Regions from separate parts of the Alkalihalobacillus phoenicis genome, predicted to be linked through region 2. Evidence: riboswitches for the same ligand, from Rfam matches in the RefSeq annotation. Region 2 holds a riboswitch; the other holds the start of a gene.

Region 1 (7,755 bases), 120 kb from region 2:
ATGTATATAAGACAAATACTGATCGGTTATTTTGGCAACTGGGATGTCGTATATATCGACCTCGGCCTGATTAATTAAATGAAGCAATAAATCAAGAGGACCTTCAAAACTGTCCAATTTCACTTGGTATGAACTCATTCAGCCATCACTAGCACTTCCTATTAGCTTATTATTTTCATTGAATTATATCATATTTCCTCAGACACCGTAATGGTCTTTTCCTTGTCAGTCACTTCACAAGACAAATTGTTTGATGATACAATAATAGATAATAACAAGTGATTAAAGGATGGTTTACGATGTATCCGAATGCCTATATTGATTATTTAACTTATTTTCATGTTAATCAAGACTACTTTGAATGCCATGAAGTACTAGAAGAATATTGGAAGGAAAAAACAGCCAAACACCGTGATATTATTTGGGTTGGGCTTATCCAGCTTTCAGTTGGTTTATATCATGAACGGCGAGGGAATATTCTCGGTGCCAATAAAATGCTTTCAAGAGCTGCCAGCATTTTTACGAATAATCAGCCTGCATTAGAAAAATTATCGCTTGACCCTAAATTACTTATAAAGGCGGTAAAAGAACGAATCGCACAATTACCCAATCATAAAAACAATCCATTTGAACCTATTCAACTTCCCTTACTTGATCATTCTTTGTTAGTAAAAATGGAAAAAAGAAGAGGAGAGTTAAAGCTTGATTGGCAAAAAGATGGAGTAGTCCCCGATCCGTTTATCATCAACAAACATCGTTTACGAGATAGAAGCGACGTTATTGAAGAACGCGAACTTGAACTATTAAAGCGACAAAGAAGTTCAACCTAAAGAAAAGTCCTGTTCGCCATCATTTGTTGATGAACTGAACGGGACTTTTTTTATGAGATTGTTTTAATTTCATACTAATTTTTTAAAACGCTCTCGATTTTAACTTTCAAACCATTACTCAAAGGCTCTCCCTAAATTAGCCATTTCAATCGCTGCTGTTGCTGCATCCCAACCTTTATTGCCCGCTTTTGTTCCAGCACGTTCAACTGCTTGTTCAATCGTATCTGTCGTTAAGACACCAAAAATAACCGGTTTTCCTGATGATAAAGCTAAAGAAGAAACTCCTTTTGCTACTTCATTACACACATAATCAAAGTGAGGAGTTGCCCCACGAATAACTGTTCCTAATGTAATCACAGCATCATATTTCCCTGTATCAAGCATTTTTTTCGCGGCAAATGGAATTTCAAAAGCTCCAGGCACCCAAGCTACATCAATATCCGCTTCAGAAACTCCGTGACGAACTAAGCCATCCTGTGCCCCACTTAAAAGTTTACTCGTAATAAACTCATTAAATCGACCCACGACAATCCCTACTTTTAACCCTGTTGCGACTAAATTACCTTCATATGTTTTCCCCATCATAATTCCTCCTCTAATTTGTTGTTGAATGAAAATTCAATAAATGTCCAAGTTTTTCCGTTTTTGTTCGTAAATACTGTTCATTATCACGATTATGTGGAAGTTGTAATGGCACTCGTTCTTTTACAACTAAACCATAACCGGTAAGCCCTGTAATTTTCCGCGGATTATTCGTTAAGAGTTGCATTTCTCTAACCCCTAAATCACGTAAAATTTGTGCACCAATCCCGTAATCCCGTAAGTCAGCTGGAAATCCTAATTTCTCATTTGCTTCAACTGTATCATAGCCTTCTTCTTGCAGCTTATATGCCTTTAATTTATTTAGCAAACCAATCCCACGGCCTTCTTGCCTCATATAAAGCAAAATGCCCTTACCAGCTTTTTCAATTTGAGCTAACGCAGCATGTAACTGTGGACCACAATCACAACGATGTGAACCAAACACATCTCCGGTTAAACATTCCGAATGAACTCGAACTAGTGTTGGTTCATCACTTGATATATCTCCTTTAACTAAAGCAATACTTTCCACTTGATCGAGAACATTGCTATAACCTATCGCTTTAAAATGACCAAAATCAGTTGGTAGTTCAATTTCAACTTCTTTTTGAATAAGAGTTTCCATTTGCCGTCTGTAATGAATTAAATCCTGAATCGTAATCATTTTTAAATCGTGCTCATTGGCCAGTTTTTTCAATTCAGGAACACGGGCCATTGAACCATCTTCATTCATAATCTCACAAATAACGCCACCTGGATTTTTAGACCCGGCCAGCCTTGCTAAATCGACTGCCGCTTCCGTATGTCCCGCTCTTCTTAACACACCACCGTCCTTAGCAACGAGTGGAAAGATATGACCAGGCTTTTTAAAGTCCGCTTTTGTTGCCGTCTCTGCCATTAATTCTTGAACCGTTGTAGCTCGTTCAAAAGCCGAAATACCTGTTGTTGTTGTATGGTGGTCCACACTAACCGTAAAGGCCGTTCCATGAGGGTCCGTATTCACATCAACCATTGGGACTAATTCAAGACTTTTAGCTCGTTCTTCTGTAATCGGTACACAAACGAGACCACGCCCATAAGTGACCATAAAGTTTATGACATCTGGGGTTGTTTTATCGGCTAACGAAAGAAAATCGCCTTCATTTTCCCGATCTTCATCGTCACATACGATAATAACCTCGCCTCTTTTTAAAGCGTCAATTGCTTCTCGAATCGAATCAAATATTTGTTCATCTGCCACAATAATCCCTCCTTTATTTGAATCCGTTCTCTTCTAAAAATTGTGAAGTCATTGTATCTTGTTTAGGGTGAGGACTTTTTTGTTTGTTAAGCATTTTCTCAATATATTTCCCTAAGATATCACATTCAATGTTGACAATATCGCCAACTTCTTTTGTTCCTAAAATCGTTTCTTCTAACGTATGCGGAATGATTGAAATCGTAAATCGGTCGGTGTCGACACGAAATAACGTTAAACTAATTCCATCAACAGTAATTGAGCCTTTATAAACCATATAATCAGTTAATGATTCCTTCACTTGCACTTGATAATAAATCGCATTATGCTCACGTTGTTTTGAAATAATTTTACCAATTCCATCGACATGCCCAGAAACGATATGTCCCCCAAACCTTCCATCCGCTTTCATCGCTCGTTCTAAATTGACTTTACTCCCTCGATTTAGTCCATTTAAACTCGTGGCTCTAACCGTTTCAGGCATCATATCAACACTAAAGCTCTGATGATTAAATTCGGTTACTGTTAAACAAACACCATTTACAGAAATACTATCACCCAAATGTACATCTGCTAAAACCTTTCTTGCATTTATTTTCATAACAATCGCTTCACCATTTTGTTTCACCGTGGCAATTTCGCCAATTTCCTCGACAATTCCAGTAAACATTCTCAACCCTCCCGCACTTTTGAAATGATTTTTATATCTGGTCCAAGCTGCTCGATGCTCACAAATTCCAAACGTAAATGTTCGGCTAAAGACTGAATTCCGTTCCCTCCTGAAAAAGTCGGAGCCCTTTCACCAGCAAGCATCTTCGGGGCAAAATAAGTAATGACTTGTTGGACCAGTTTCTTTTCGATAAATTGTCCGTGAATTTGTGATCCACCTTCAACAAATAAGGAGGTGATTTCCTTTTGACCAAGTGTACGAAGCACATCATTTAAATCTGTACCAATCTGATAAACTTCGACTCCTACACTTTGTAGCTTTTTCACTTTTTCTAAAGGCGTTTCTCGATTTGTAAACACCCATGTAGGAGCAAGTCCATCTGTTACAAGCTTTGAATCGAGTGGGATTCGTAGTTCACTATCTAAGACAATTCGAATTGGGTTTTTCCCACCGAATTCAAGTCGCGTTGTTAAAGCTGGATTATCAGCAAGAACTGTCCCAATCCCTACCAAAATCGCATCATGTTTATGCCTGTATTGGTGTACATCCTCCCGAGCTTCCTCACTCGTAATCCACTTACTTTCACCTGTAACCGTTGCTATTTTTCCATCTAAAGTCATCGCTGCTTTTAACGTGACATACGGCTGTTTAGTTAATATATAATAAAAGAAGACTTCATTTAATTGAATCGCTTCTTCTTCACATACACCTACTGTCACTTGAATGCCTGCTTTTTTTAAACGAGTAATACCTGTACCTGATACTTGCGGATTTGGATCAACCGTAGCGACCACAACTCTTTTTACTTTTTTTTCGACTAACAAATCAGCACAAGGTGGGGTTTTACCATAATGGCTACAAGGTTCCAACGTCACATAAACGGTTGAACCTTCTGCTTTTTCATCTGCCATTTGTAAGGCAAGTACTTCCGCATGACCTTCGCCACGTTTGAGGTGAGCACCAAAACCAACGACCTGGCCATCCTTCACAACAACTGCACCTACCATAGGGTTTGGGGACGTTTGCCCTTCTGTTTTTTCAGCCAATCGAATCGCCAGCTTCATATATTCCTGATCCGTCACTTCCATCACCTCCTAATAAAAACGAAAAAACCCCGAAAGATAAACTCTCCCGGGGGTATGTAAAAACTAGCACTGAATAAGCCTAATTGTAGCCATATTTAAATAAACCGGTAGCTCCGTTTTTTTAAATAAAGCAAATAGACGCAAACAAACTATCAAAAAAGACAGATTGATTGTGTAAACAAATAGACATGCTCTCCTTCTCCCATCCAGACTATTACTGTCGGTCCTAGACTTACACTAGGTCAGCCGTTCATTAACTAAAAGCTAATGAGCGGGTCACGGACTAAGAGGGTAAAAACCCTCATCACCGCCGGTGGGGAATTGCACCCCGCCCCGAAGGATCATATGAAATTTTCTCCAATCAAAGTATAAACATTGGATTGATATGAATTTTATCACCCGTACTTTAAAATTGCAAGAAATTAAATTTTAACCTATTATACTCCAACCTTATTCGAGCGGAAACACTTTCTTACAAAAAAGCTTGCCAACTATCCCATTTCAGAGATTTTGTCGACAAGCTGAACTAAACATTTGAATGCGTTTGACTATGTGTTATTCTGATTCTATTTATATACTTTGTTTTTGTAAATGTTCTTCTTTTTCTTTCAGTCGATAGCGATGTAAAATTGGCTCCGTATAACCATTTGGTTGCTCCCTACCTTTAAGCACTAGTTCCAGCGCCGCTTCAAATGCGTTAGAACGTTGCCCATTATGCACTAATACTCGGTATGTCTTATCATCACGGTTTTGTTCGTCCACGACTTTGGCCATTCGATAAAAGGTGTCGATGACTTGTTCTTCTGTACAAATCTGATGATGTAACCAATTGGCGATATGTTGACTTGAGATTCTTAATGTCGCTCGATCTTCCATTAGTCCGACATTATGAATATCTGGTACTTTCGAGCAACCAACCCCTTGATGAACCCACCGTACAACATACCCTAATATTCCTTGTACATTGTTATCTAATTCATTTTGAATCGTTTGCCTATCCCAAGCACGCTCTTTTGAAATCGGCGGTGTTAAGATCTCCTCTAAGTACGAATGATTATCCTCCCTTTTTTTCATTTGAACATCGACTACATTAATTTGATGATAATGAATCGCATGTAAAGTGGCCGCTGTTGGAGATGGAACCCAGGCTGTATTTGCTCCTGACTTCGGGTGATCACTTTTTAGCTCTAACATTGCCTTCATCTCATCTGGCATAGCCCACATCCCTTTACCGATCTGAGCACGTTGTTGAAACCCCGTTTTTAAGCCACTTTTTACATTTGACCGTTCATAAGCCCGTAACCATTTCTCCTGCTTCATTTCTGCTTTCGGAACGACTGACCCTAATTCCATTGAAGTAAAGATTTCATCACCCGTACGGTCTAAAAAGCCTGTATTAATAAAGGCAATCCGTTCTTTTACTTTTTCAATACAATTGATTAAATTAACGGATGTACGACGTTCTTCATCCATTACCCCTATTTTTAATGTATAGCGCTCCATTTCTAACATATCTTCCACCATATTAAATATTCGGTTCGCGAACTCAACTTCTTCGGAACCATGCATTTTCGGTTTCACGATATAAATCGAACGTTCCTTTGAATTTTTAAGTTCACTTAAGCCCATAATAGAATGTTTCGCAATAAGGCTTGTTATAACCGCATCAATAATACCCTCTGGCACTTCTTGACCAACCTTATCTAAAATGAGATTTGAGGTCATAAGATGGCCGACATTACGAATAAACATAAGGGAACGGCCTGATAGGGAAAATTCCTCTCCATTCCCTCTTCTATAATGGCGATCTTGATTTAACTGCCGAAGTAGCTGCACACCATTTTTCGTAAAAGTCGATGTTAAATTTCCTTTCATTAACCCAAGCCAGTTACGATAAATATGCACTTTATCAGTTGTATCAACAGCTGCGACCGAATCTTCACAATCCATGATTGTCGTTAAAGCCGATTCTAAAATAATATCTTTAATACCTGCCTGATCAAACTGCCCAATTTCATCATGTCGATCAATTTTAATTTCGAAATGAAGTTGATGATTTTGACAAAGGATTGTTTTCGGTTCATCCAGTTCACCAACATAACCAATAAACTTCTTCGGATCTTTTAATTTAGTCACTTGACCATTTTCTAACGCAATAGAAAGCGTTCCTGCTGTGATTTGATATTGTTTCGCCTCACTATGACTTCCTTGCTCTAAAGGAATGACTTTATCGAGAAATAACTTTGTATACTCGACAACTTTCTTCCCTCTTAATGGATTGTATTGAGTTGTTCTTTTAGTATCTTCACTTTCATCTATCACATTTGTTCCATAAAGGGCATCATACAGACTACCCCATCTCGCGTTCGCTGCATTAATCGCATATCTTGCATTGTCTAAAGGAACAACGAGTTGCGGGCCAGCTTGCCTAGCAATTTCCTCATCGACATTCTCTGTTGTAATATGAAAATCAGCCACCCGCTTTTCTAAATAACCGATTTCCGTTAAAAACTCTTGATATGCCTTTGGTTCAAACGCACGATTATCTTGATACCATTGATTTATTTGCTCCTGTAAATGCACTCGCTTTGATAACAATTGATTATTAATTGGACTTAATATTTCAATCAGATTTTCAAACTTTGCCCAAAACTGATTTTTATCTAAATTTAATCCGATTAACGCTTCTTTTTCAACAAAGTGAACAAGCTCTTCTGCCACTTGAATTTGTCCGAACTTTTTATACGGTTTCAATTAGTCATACCTCCCAACACTTTTAAAAAAAGAAGGGTTGTTCAAGACATTCAACCCTTCTTGCCTAAATATAATTCGCAATATTCCGTCTTTATTTCCGAGAAATCGTTCTATGACCGAGAAGTGAACGTTTTAAAATAGGGTAGAATTTATTCTGTTTCTTTTCTTAAACAATGGTCACATTTTGTCATATACGTATCTGTTGGTGTCTTAACTGGGTGCCCACAATCCGCACAAATGATCATACTTGTTTTAGTTGTTGTCGTTTTCATAATAAACCCTCCCTATTTTTGATAATAAATAAAATGAATTTTCCATCACATTGGCTTTTAACCAATCTAACTAGATGAAGCATTCCTTCTAAATAAAGACTAAGCGTCTATCACACTTGCCCTCCTCCACTTCTCGGAGATTTGAAGGGATTACTTCTTTCAGCTTGAAATAAACTGTTCTGTTTCCGTTGAGTTTTTCATTGCGGTTGTAGAAGAAGTTCCCCCCGTAATGATTTGAGACACTTCATCAAAATAACCGGTGCCAACTTCTCTTTGGTGCCTTGTAGCTGTATAACCATATTTTTCACTCGCAAATTCTTCTTGT
Region 2 (7,755 bases):
GCTCCGCCAAAAACAATCCAAGCAGCTCGTGAAGTTACTTCAGTTAATGGAAAAATGAAACATGGTGGAATTGATTACCAATTTAACTCGAATGTAAGTAATGGGGAACTGAATTTCACTGTCACAAACAACGCTCTTTCTTTCCAAATCGGACCGAATACGAACCAAAATGTGATGATTGATATTCCACAAATGGATGTTGTAACTCTTGGAATTGAAGGAATTAATGTTGTGTCAAATGACGGGGCAAACGATGCAATTTTCCGCATTGACCAGGCGATTAATAAGTTGTCTGATGCTCGTGCTAAACTTGGAGCAGTCCAAAATCGTTTGGAGCATACGATTAATAATTTACAAGTGACACATGAAAATTTAACGGCTTCTGAATCACGAATTCGTGATGCGGATATGGCCTTAGAGATGACCGAATTCACTCGTAATAACATCTTAAATCAATCAGCAACGGCCATGCTTGCTCAAGCAAATCAACTTCCACAAGGGGTCTTACAACTGTTACAATAATAATGGAACGAGTTAGAGTGTAAAGGTGGATTGGACATGGATGTACAAAGAATTGCCACAACTGGGATTGGGAAACCAGCTCCGAAGTCTTCCACGAAGACGAGTGCTTCGGTCTCTTTTTCAGAAGTGATGTCAGGAAAACGGGATCAAGCAGCTGAACATCGTTTAAGAGAATTAATGGGCAAAATTGAAGACCAAGGAAAGACATTGTCTGAAACGAGAACGGTTGAAGAACTGCGAAAATATAAGCAACTGATTAAAGAGTTTGTTGGAGAAGCAGTTGAGCATGGCTTAAGTTTGGAAGAAAAGAGAGGCTTTAATCGCAGAGGACGTACGAAAATTTACAAAATCGTAGAACAAGTCGATCAGAAACTTTTGGATTTAACGAATGCCGTTTTAGAGAAAGAGAAAAAAGGCTTAGATATTCTCGATATGGTGGGAGAAATTAAAGGCTTGTTGATTAATATTTATGCGTAAAGGCTGTCTTAAAAAGTCAATCGACTTTTTGAGAAGTCTTTTTTTGTGTGAGTGAGTTTCAGTGGATTGGTAATGAAAAAAGTGAGAAGCAGAAATTAGGGTATGAATAAACCTTAATTACTCAACTTTCACAGCGTATGATTGACCCTTAACCATTGATAGAGATTGATTTTAGGGCGATACCATACTCAAATTGACTTTACATGGACGGTTCAATCGTTGACAGTCTGAACACATCTCTTAGTAGGCTGTTGAAGGAAACTGTTCACTAAAATTAGGCCCTCCGGCGGTCGCTACCAAAACCATACTCCGCGTCCTTGCCGAGAACCTGGCGAGCCTCCTCGGTTTATTCGAGGTCACTGAAAAAGTTCTGTGAGTTACAATAGGGTTGGATGATTTGGCTTACTCCGCCAGCTGCATACCCTACGCGTTCCGCGGGTGAACCGGGAGCCTCCTCACTCATCGCTGCGGGGTCTCCCGTGTTTCACTTCTCCCGCAGGAGTCTCCGGGTATTCCGCTGGCTCCGTTTTGGTCAAAGAAAAACCAGCTGAGCCATAATAGATCATCTAATGAATCACCTAATTATTTGAGATTCTTCCCCGGTAAAGGTGAGAATAAGACTTTTTCAGTAAGCTCGGTTTATTCCTGCGGGAGTCTCCGTATGGTTTTGTCCGCTAAGTGTAGGGGAGAGGCTTGATGATATGGCCATTCTCAATCAGCTATTTCTAACGCAGAAGGACCTTCTTCTTCCCTTTGTTGGTTATGGAACTAAATAGGGAGTTGCCACCTATTTTTTTCCTAAGTCTGCCGTCATGAAAAGACAGGATTCCAATCGAAACCAGCTCGATCATCTAGCTAACGTACAGAGCATCCACACGGATTTGTTTACAACTGTAACGGAATGAGTCATGGAAGGAGAAAAATCATTCTCAAGCTAATGTCCTTTGAAGTCATGACTGTTTTTTTGTTCAATGAGAAAACTGAACCTAGATTCGATTCCATTATCTAGCGGACAAACAGACACGGAGACTCCCGCAGGAATAAACCGTCCAATGAGACCCCGCAAGCGTGCTGAGGAGGCTCATGAGGTTCCTGCAGGACGCGGAGTGTCTGTTTGGGAGCGACCGCCGGAGGGCCTATTATTTTTTTCTTGATGCGCAGTTTATCCGTTTTGTGTGATAGTACGTTCTCGCTAGTACGCTCTCGCTTTTTAAACGTGTCAAGGGCATTTGTTTAAGAGCTTCCCTTTCGCTCTGCCAACTAGTTGAACGGATTTTCTCGATGCGAAAGTGGAGTTAATTAGTAATGAAACTCGCCAAATACTAAAATTACAGTATGAATAAATCAAGTGTAAGAAAAAAAGCTTTCAAGGTCATTTTGACTTTGAAAGCTTTTAGCGTGAATATAAGTATTAACACAACCGGTTATAACAATGGAAACAAAACAAGTAGAAATAAATTGAATATTTGATGGCAGAAGATGACGGCCCAAATGTTTTGTGTGCGATAGTAAAGGTAATTCCAAACAAGGCCGGCCATTAAGGCGGCTAATACGAGTAAAAGTGAGCCTGATAATAGGTGGACAACCCCATAAAATAGGGTAGCGATCAAAATGGCCTTCGTAGCCGAAAATTTATGTAGCCATTGATTTAACATAAAGTAACGCCAAAAAAACTCTTCACCTGGTATGAGAATAAAAAACAACCAAATATAATGATACCATTCTTTTGGTTGGACGAGTTGATACAGCTGTTCTAATGACACAAGTAAAGGAATGCCTGTCAGAATTAAAAGCTCTTTCCCAAGGGCGAATACTAGGTAAATCATGATGCCACTTGCAGGGGCAGCTAGCCACCCTTTTGTGACCGTTTGAAAGAGGGGAGTTTCCGTGAATAGTAAGGCGTAGAGCGTTAACAGTGCTAACGATATCGGAAAAATAATCCAAAAATCAAATGGTTGCCAGAGAAAACTAATAAATAAAAGAACAGACGCTAAAAGAAGGCCTAAATATGTATGTTTCAAATGACTCATCCTATCTAAATATTTAAATCGAGGTGTTTGTATGGATATAAAAGTGTTTCAGTACACAACCATTATACCAGCAAAATTAAATACCGTATGGCCCTTTTTTTCTAATCCAAAAAACTTAATTGAAATCACAAGCTTTCCGCCGATTGTACAATTAAAGCTGGAAGAGGTGGAATCCGGCACACAAATCGTCGAAATCGACTTTTCGCTAAGTTTTCTCTCGTACAGATGGCTTGCCGAAATCACAATAGATGAGGCTAATTGTCAATTTACTGATGTAGCTATGAATCCGCCCTTCCCACTAGATTATTGGAAACATACTCATACATTTAAACAGCAAGGTGCTTATACTGTGATGTGTGATCGACTAGAAATCACAACAAAAATTCCGAGTTTTGTATTAAAAAACATTTTACAGCAAATGTTTAAGAGTCGAGAGAAAGCGATAAAACAATATTTAACTAAAAACACCCCTAATAAGAGAGTTTCTCATTAGGGGTGTTTGATAAGTGACTCACCATTTATGCGGATGTCAGCGGTTCAGGAACACGATGGGTTGGTGTTGGCTGCTTTTGAATCGATAAGAAGTACATAGTCGACCAAATGAGCAAGAAGCCGATAAATTGGGCAACTGAAACAACCTCATTAAAAACAAGCCAGTTAATGATTAGGGCGACTGTTGGGAAACTTAGCTCCGCAATGGTCGCTAATGATGCTTTTGTATTTGCTAGTCCACGATAGTAGATTAAGATACTTAATAAACCAGGGATTAAGGCAGAGGCAGCAAGGTTAATAAAGATAATAGCTGATGCCCCTGTTGTTGCTGGCAATGACCATGCTGCTCCTTGGAAGGCGACGATCATAATTAATAATGGCAAAGCCACGATAAAACGTAAAGCGGTAACGGTCTCGTATTTCATATCATTTAATAAATATCTTCCCATCACAGTTGAACCGCCCCATAAGGCTGCCGCTGCAATAGAGAGTAGACTTGCCGCTTGAAAAAAGTCTCCCACTGAACCGAATGGAAAATTAAATCCAAATGTTAATAAATAGGTCCCCATCAAAGCAATGATAACTGCCGTTGCAAAATGGCGTGGTAGGGCCTCTTTTAAAATGATTCTCGCTAAAAAGATCGCAAATAATGGCTGTAATTGCTGCAGTAATAAGACGATATTAATTTCCCCGTACGTTAAACCTAATGTAAAAAGAATGGTTGCTAACGCTGAACCACCCCAAGCAATAAAGATAATCGCTCCTAAATGTTTGAACTTGACTGATTTTAAGTCCGCTCGATTCGCCCATAATAACGGAACCGCGATAAATAATAATAAGACATGCTCTAATAAGACAATTTGGGCAGAGGTAAAAGTATCTAGTAAAAGCATCCGAAAAATCGGATTAATCCCCCAAAATGCTGCTCCAATTGCGACAAACCAAAACCCATGTTTCATTACTTTCTGTTTGTTTAAAGACTGATCTGACTGTACCATAACTCAAACTCCTTTTGTTTGAACATGGAATCTTAACAAAAGAGAAAGCCTTCTTTTTAAATAAAAGAAGGCTTACGAAATAAACGTGCTCGATTGTTGCCAATCAGAACAAGCGTACTATTCGATCTCCTCCCATCCGGACTTTAACCGTCGGCCTTGGAATGTCACCAAGTCAATCTTTAAATGTCGAGCACTTAAAGAGTCGCGGGCTAAGATTTATCATAAATCATCACCGCCGGTAAGGAATTTCACCTAACCCCGAAGATTCATATTCAGTTCATATAATATTTTTATCATAATACGATGTTGGTTATTAATCAATACTTACTTTTTAAAAGTTATTAAAAATAGAGCAAATAACCCTCTCAAGAGGATAGAAACCTTTATAAGCTATTATGAACTCTCTTGTTTATGTAAGTATTTACTTACAAGGGCAAGAATCGACCGTCTTGTTAAAATACCTAAAAATTCTCCACGCTCATCAACGACACATAAGAAGGGATGGTTGATTGTTAAGTTAAGAGCTCTTGAAAAGGTATCTTCCTTTTTGATCGTCGGTACATCTGTATTCATAACATCAGCGACTACTTGGTTAGATAATCGTTCCATTTCAAATTGTTCAACACCTAATAACGAATCTAGGATTAAAGAGTTACTTATGATGCCGTGTAGCTTATACGTCGGGTCAAGGACTGGAATAACCGTATATCCAGATTTAATAAGGACGAGCAAAGCGTGTTCTAAGGGGTTTTTTAATTGTACGTGAGCCACTTTTTCCATTGGTACAATTAATTCATGTAATTCTCCTGCCATTAATGTTTGATTTTTTAAATGTTGAATCATGTTATCACTTCTTTTTATTATATTTGTTTGACAGTATTCTTCTACTTTATCGTACCGCTCCAAAAATGAGTATGTCAAGAAATAAGGCATTTATTTGGAAGGTAAAAAAGTTCTCATATTTTTTGGAGAATTTGGCGATACTTTTTAACAAATGAGGTGAGAGAATGCATTCCAAACAAACGGTAACCTATATTTGTGAGACATATTATTCTGGAAATCAATATTTCTATAAAAAGGAATTGATTACCTTTGATTCATGGGATAATCCGAGTTCCTTAGCATGGTCAATGCCTAGACCTATTTCTGAAAAAACTTTTAAAAGACGGAAAAAAGAAGGCTATAAAGTTATTTATACATATAATGAAAAAATTCCTGCCAAAGTTATCCCTTTTTCAAAATAAAGAACCATCTAAAACTTAATAAAAGATAGAAAACCCATGGCTCGTTTATAAAGGTTATGGGTTTTTAGTGTGGATGAAGACAAATGGGAAGGAACGAGCAAAGCAATCTATATATTGTACCAATTAAAGTCACTCAAATTAAATTAGCCCATTTTTCGGAAAATTCACGAACGATTATTGACATTCATGCAAATGATGGATAGAATACTATTAAACTAATAAATCATATGAAAATACAAGGAATTAAATTTGTCTTTGATGGAGGTTTAATGCTAGGAGGAGTAGCATGACTAACGCTGAAAAATCTTTGGAGCAAGTATCGGAAACGTTAAAAGACCTTTTAGAAGGCTTGCAGTATGGTTCGATTACGATAATTGTTCAAGACGGAAAGATTATACAATTGGAAAAGAATGAAAAAGTACGAATTAAATAACCGTTGTTGCTGACTAGACAAACTAGAGGCGGCGTTCACTATAAGGAGGTAATATGCTTGCTTCTTTAGTGAACGTCGTCTCTTTTCGTTTGTATTTTAATAAAAGAGGGGGAGGAAAGCTTGTTTATCTCATATGACACGATGGAAAAGGCAGATTATGAAACACTAAATAAAAGCCTAGAGAGAAAAGATAGTCTTGATATATTAAAGTGGGCCTACCGAGAATTTGGTGACGAAATTGTTTATTCCTGTAGCTTCGGTGTTGAAGGAATGGTGTTAATTGATCTCATTAGTAAAGTGAATAAAGAAGCTAAAATTATTTTTTTAGATACCGATTTTCATTTTAAAGAGACGTATGAATTAATTGATAAAGTGAAGGCTCGTTACCCAACTTTAAAAATTAACCTAATTAAACCTAATTTAACACCGGAAGAACAGGCGGAACAATATGGAGAGCAACTTTGGAAGGTTAATCCCGACAAATGTTGTCAGCTTAGAAAAATGGTTCCGTTAGAAAATCAATTAAGCCAACACCGAGCGTGGATATCGGGATTAAGACGTGAACAATCACCGACGCGGGTCAACACGGAATTTGTGAATAAAGACAATCGTTTTAAATCGGTAAAAATTTGTCCACTTATTCATTGGACAGAGGAAGAAATTTGGATGTATGTCAAACTACATCAATTGCCATATAACGACTTGCATGATCGGAACTATCCAAGTATCGGTTGTGAATACTGTACAAAGCCCGTTAAAGAAGGAGAAGACCCAAGAAGTGGTCGCTGGGCCGACTCCGGAAAAACGGAATGTGGATTACATCAACAACCTTAATAATAAGGAAGCTATAGGAGGAGAAATAAATGACATCTATTCAACCGCATGGTGGAACATTAATTGAACAATTTGACGCAAATTATGATTACACATCTATTACGAAGGAAATTAAATTAGATTCCTTTGCTTTATCAGATTTAGAATTAATCGGGATAGGTGGATTTAGTCCATTAACTGGATTTTTAGGGAGTGCTGACTATCAATCTGTCGTTACAAAAATGAGGTTAGAAGATGGGACGATTTGGAGTATTCCTGTCACTTTACCTGTTGAAGAGGTAAAAGCAAATGAACTTGAGCTTAATGAAAAGGTCAAACTTGTTTATGAAGGTTCTGTTTTTGGAGTCATCACGGTAACAGAAATTTATCAACCAAACAAAATTGAAGAAGCATTACATGTTTATCGTACAGATGATAAAAATCATCCTGGTGTTGCAAAATTATTTGAACGTCCCGAATTTTATGTGGCAGGACCAATCGTGTTAACGAAAAGAGTCAATCGTGGTCGTTTCCAATCGTACCATCAAGATCCAAAAGAAACGAGAGCGAAGTTTGCTGAATTGGGATGGAAAAAAATCGTTGGCTTTCAAACGAGAAACCCAGTCCACCGTGCTCATGAATATATTCAAAAGTCAGCTTTAGAGATTGTCGATGGGTTATTTTTAAACCCATTAGTTGGAGATACAAAATCAGATGATATTCCAGCAGATGTTCGAATGGAAAGT

The links. Region 2 has a riboswitch for FMN ahead of AA0017_RS06370 (DMT family transporter). Riboswitches for the same ligand answer to the same signal wherever they lie in the genome.
Region 1: another riboswitch for FMN. It lies ahead of ribD (bifunctional diaminohydroxyphosphoribosylaminopyrimidine deaminase/5-amino-6-(5-phosphoribosylamino)uracil reductase RibD); the one in region 2 lies ahead of AA0017_RS06370 (DMT family transporter).

The regions. Positions count from the first base shown of each region.
Region 1 is NZ_CP154853.1:1,456,735-1,464,489, reverse strand. Features, by position in the region: gene AA0017_RS06975 (segregation/condensation protein A) at 1-138, opposite strand, end outside; gene AA0017_RS06970 (DUF309 domain-containing protein) at 300-830, shown strand; gene ribE (6,7-dimethyl-8-ribityllumazine synthase) at 945-1,412, opposite strand; gene AA0017_RS06960 (bifunctional 3,4-dihydroxy-2-butanone-4-phosphate synthase/GTP cyclohydrolase II) at 1,426-2,637, opposite strand; gene ribE (riboflavin synthase) at 2,666-3,319, opposite strand; gene ribD (bifunctional diaminohydroxyphosphoribosylaminopyrimidine deaminase/5-amino-6-(5-phosphoribosylamino)uracil reductase RibD) at 3,322-4,401, opposite strand; FMN riboswitch at 4,595-4,749, opposite strand; gene AA0017_RS06945 (malate synthase G) at 4,975-7,158, opposite strand; gene AA0017_RS06940 (hypothetical protein) at 7,308-7,430, opposite strand; gene aceA (isocitrate lyase) at 7,590-7,755, opposite strand, start outside.
Region 2 is NZ_CP154853.1:1,341,177-1,348,931, forward strand. Features, by position in the region: gene AA0017_RS06350 (flagellin) at 1-522, shown strand, start outside; gene AA0017_RS06355 (YaaR family protein) at 559-999, shown strand; gene AA0017_RS06360 (CPBP family intramembrane glutamic endopeptidase) at 2,424-3,029, opposite strand; gene AA0017_RS06365 (SRPBCC family protein) at 3,061-3,522, shown strand; gene AA0017_RS06370 (DMT family transporter) at 3,548-4,519, opposite strand; FMN riboswitch at 4,640-4,789, opposite strand; gene cbpB (cyclic-di-AMP-binding protein CbpB) at 4,913-5,362, opposite strand; gene AA0017_RS06380 (hypothetical protein) at 5,527-5,763, shown strand; gene AA0017_RS06385 (YezD family protein) at 6,050-6,196, shown strand; gene AA0017_RS06390 (phosphoadenylyl-sulfate reductase) at 6,338-7,030, shown strand; gene sat (sulfate adenylyltransferase) at 7,060-7,755, shown strand, end outside.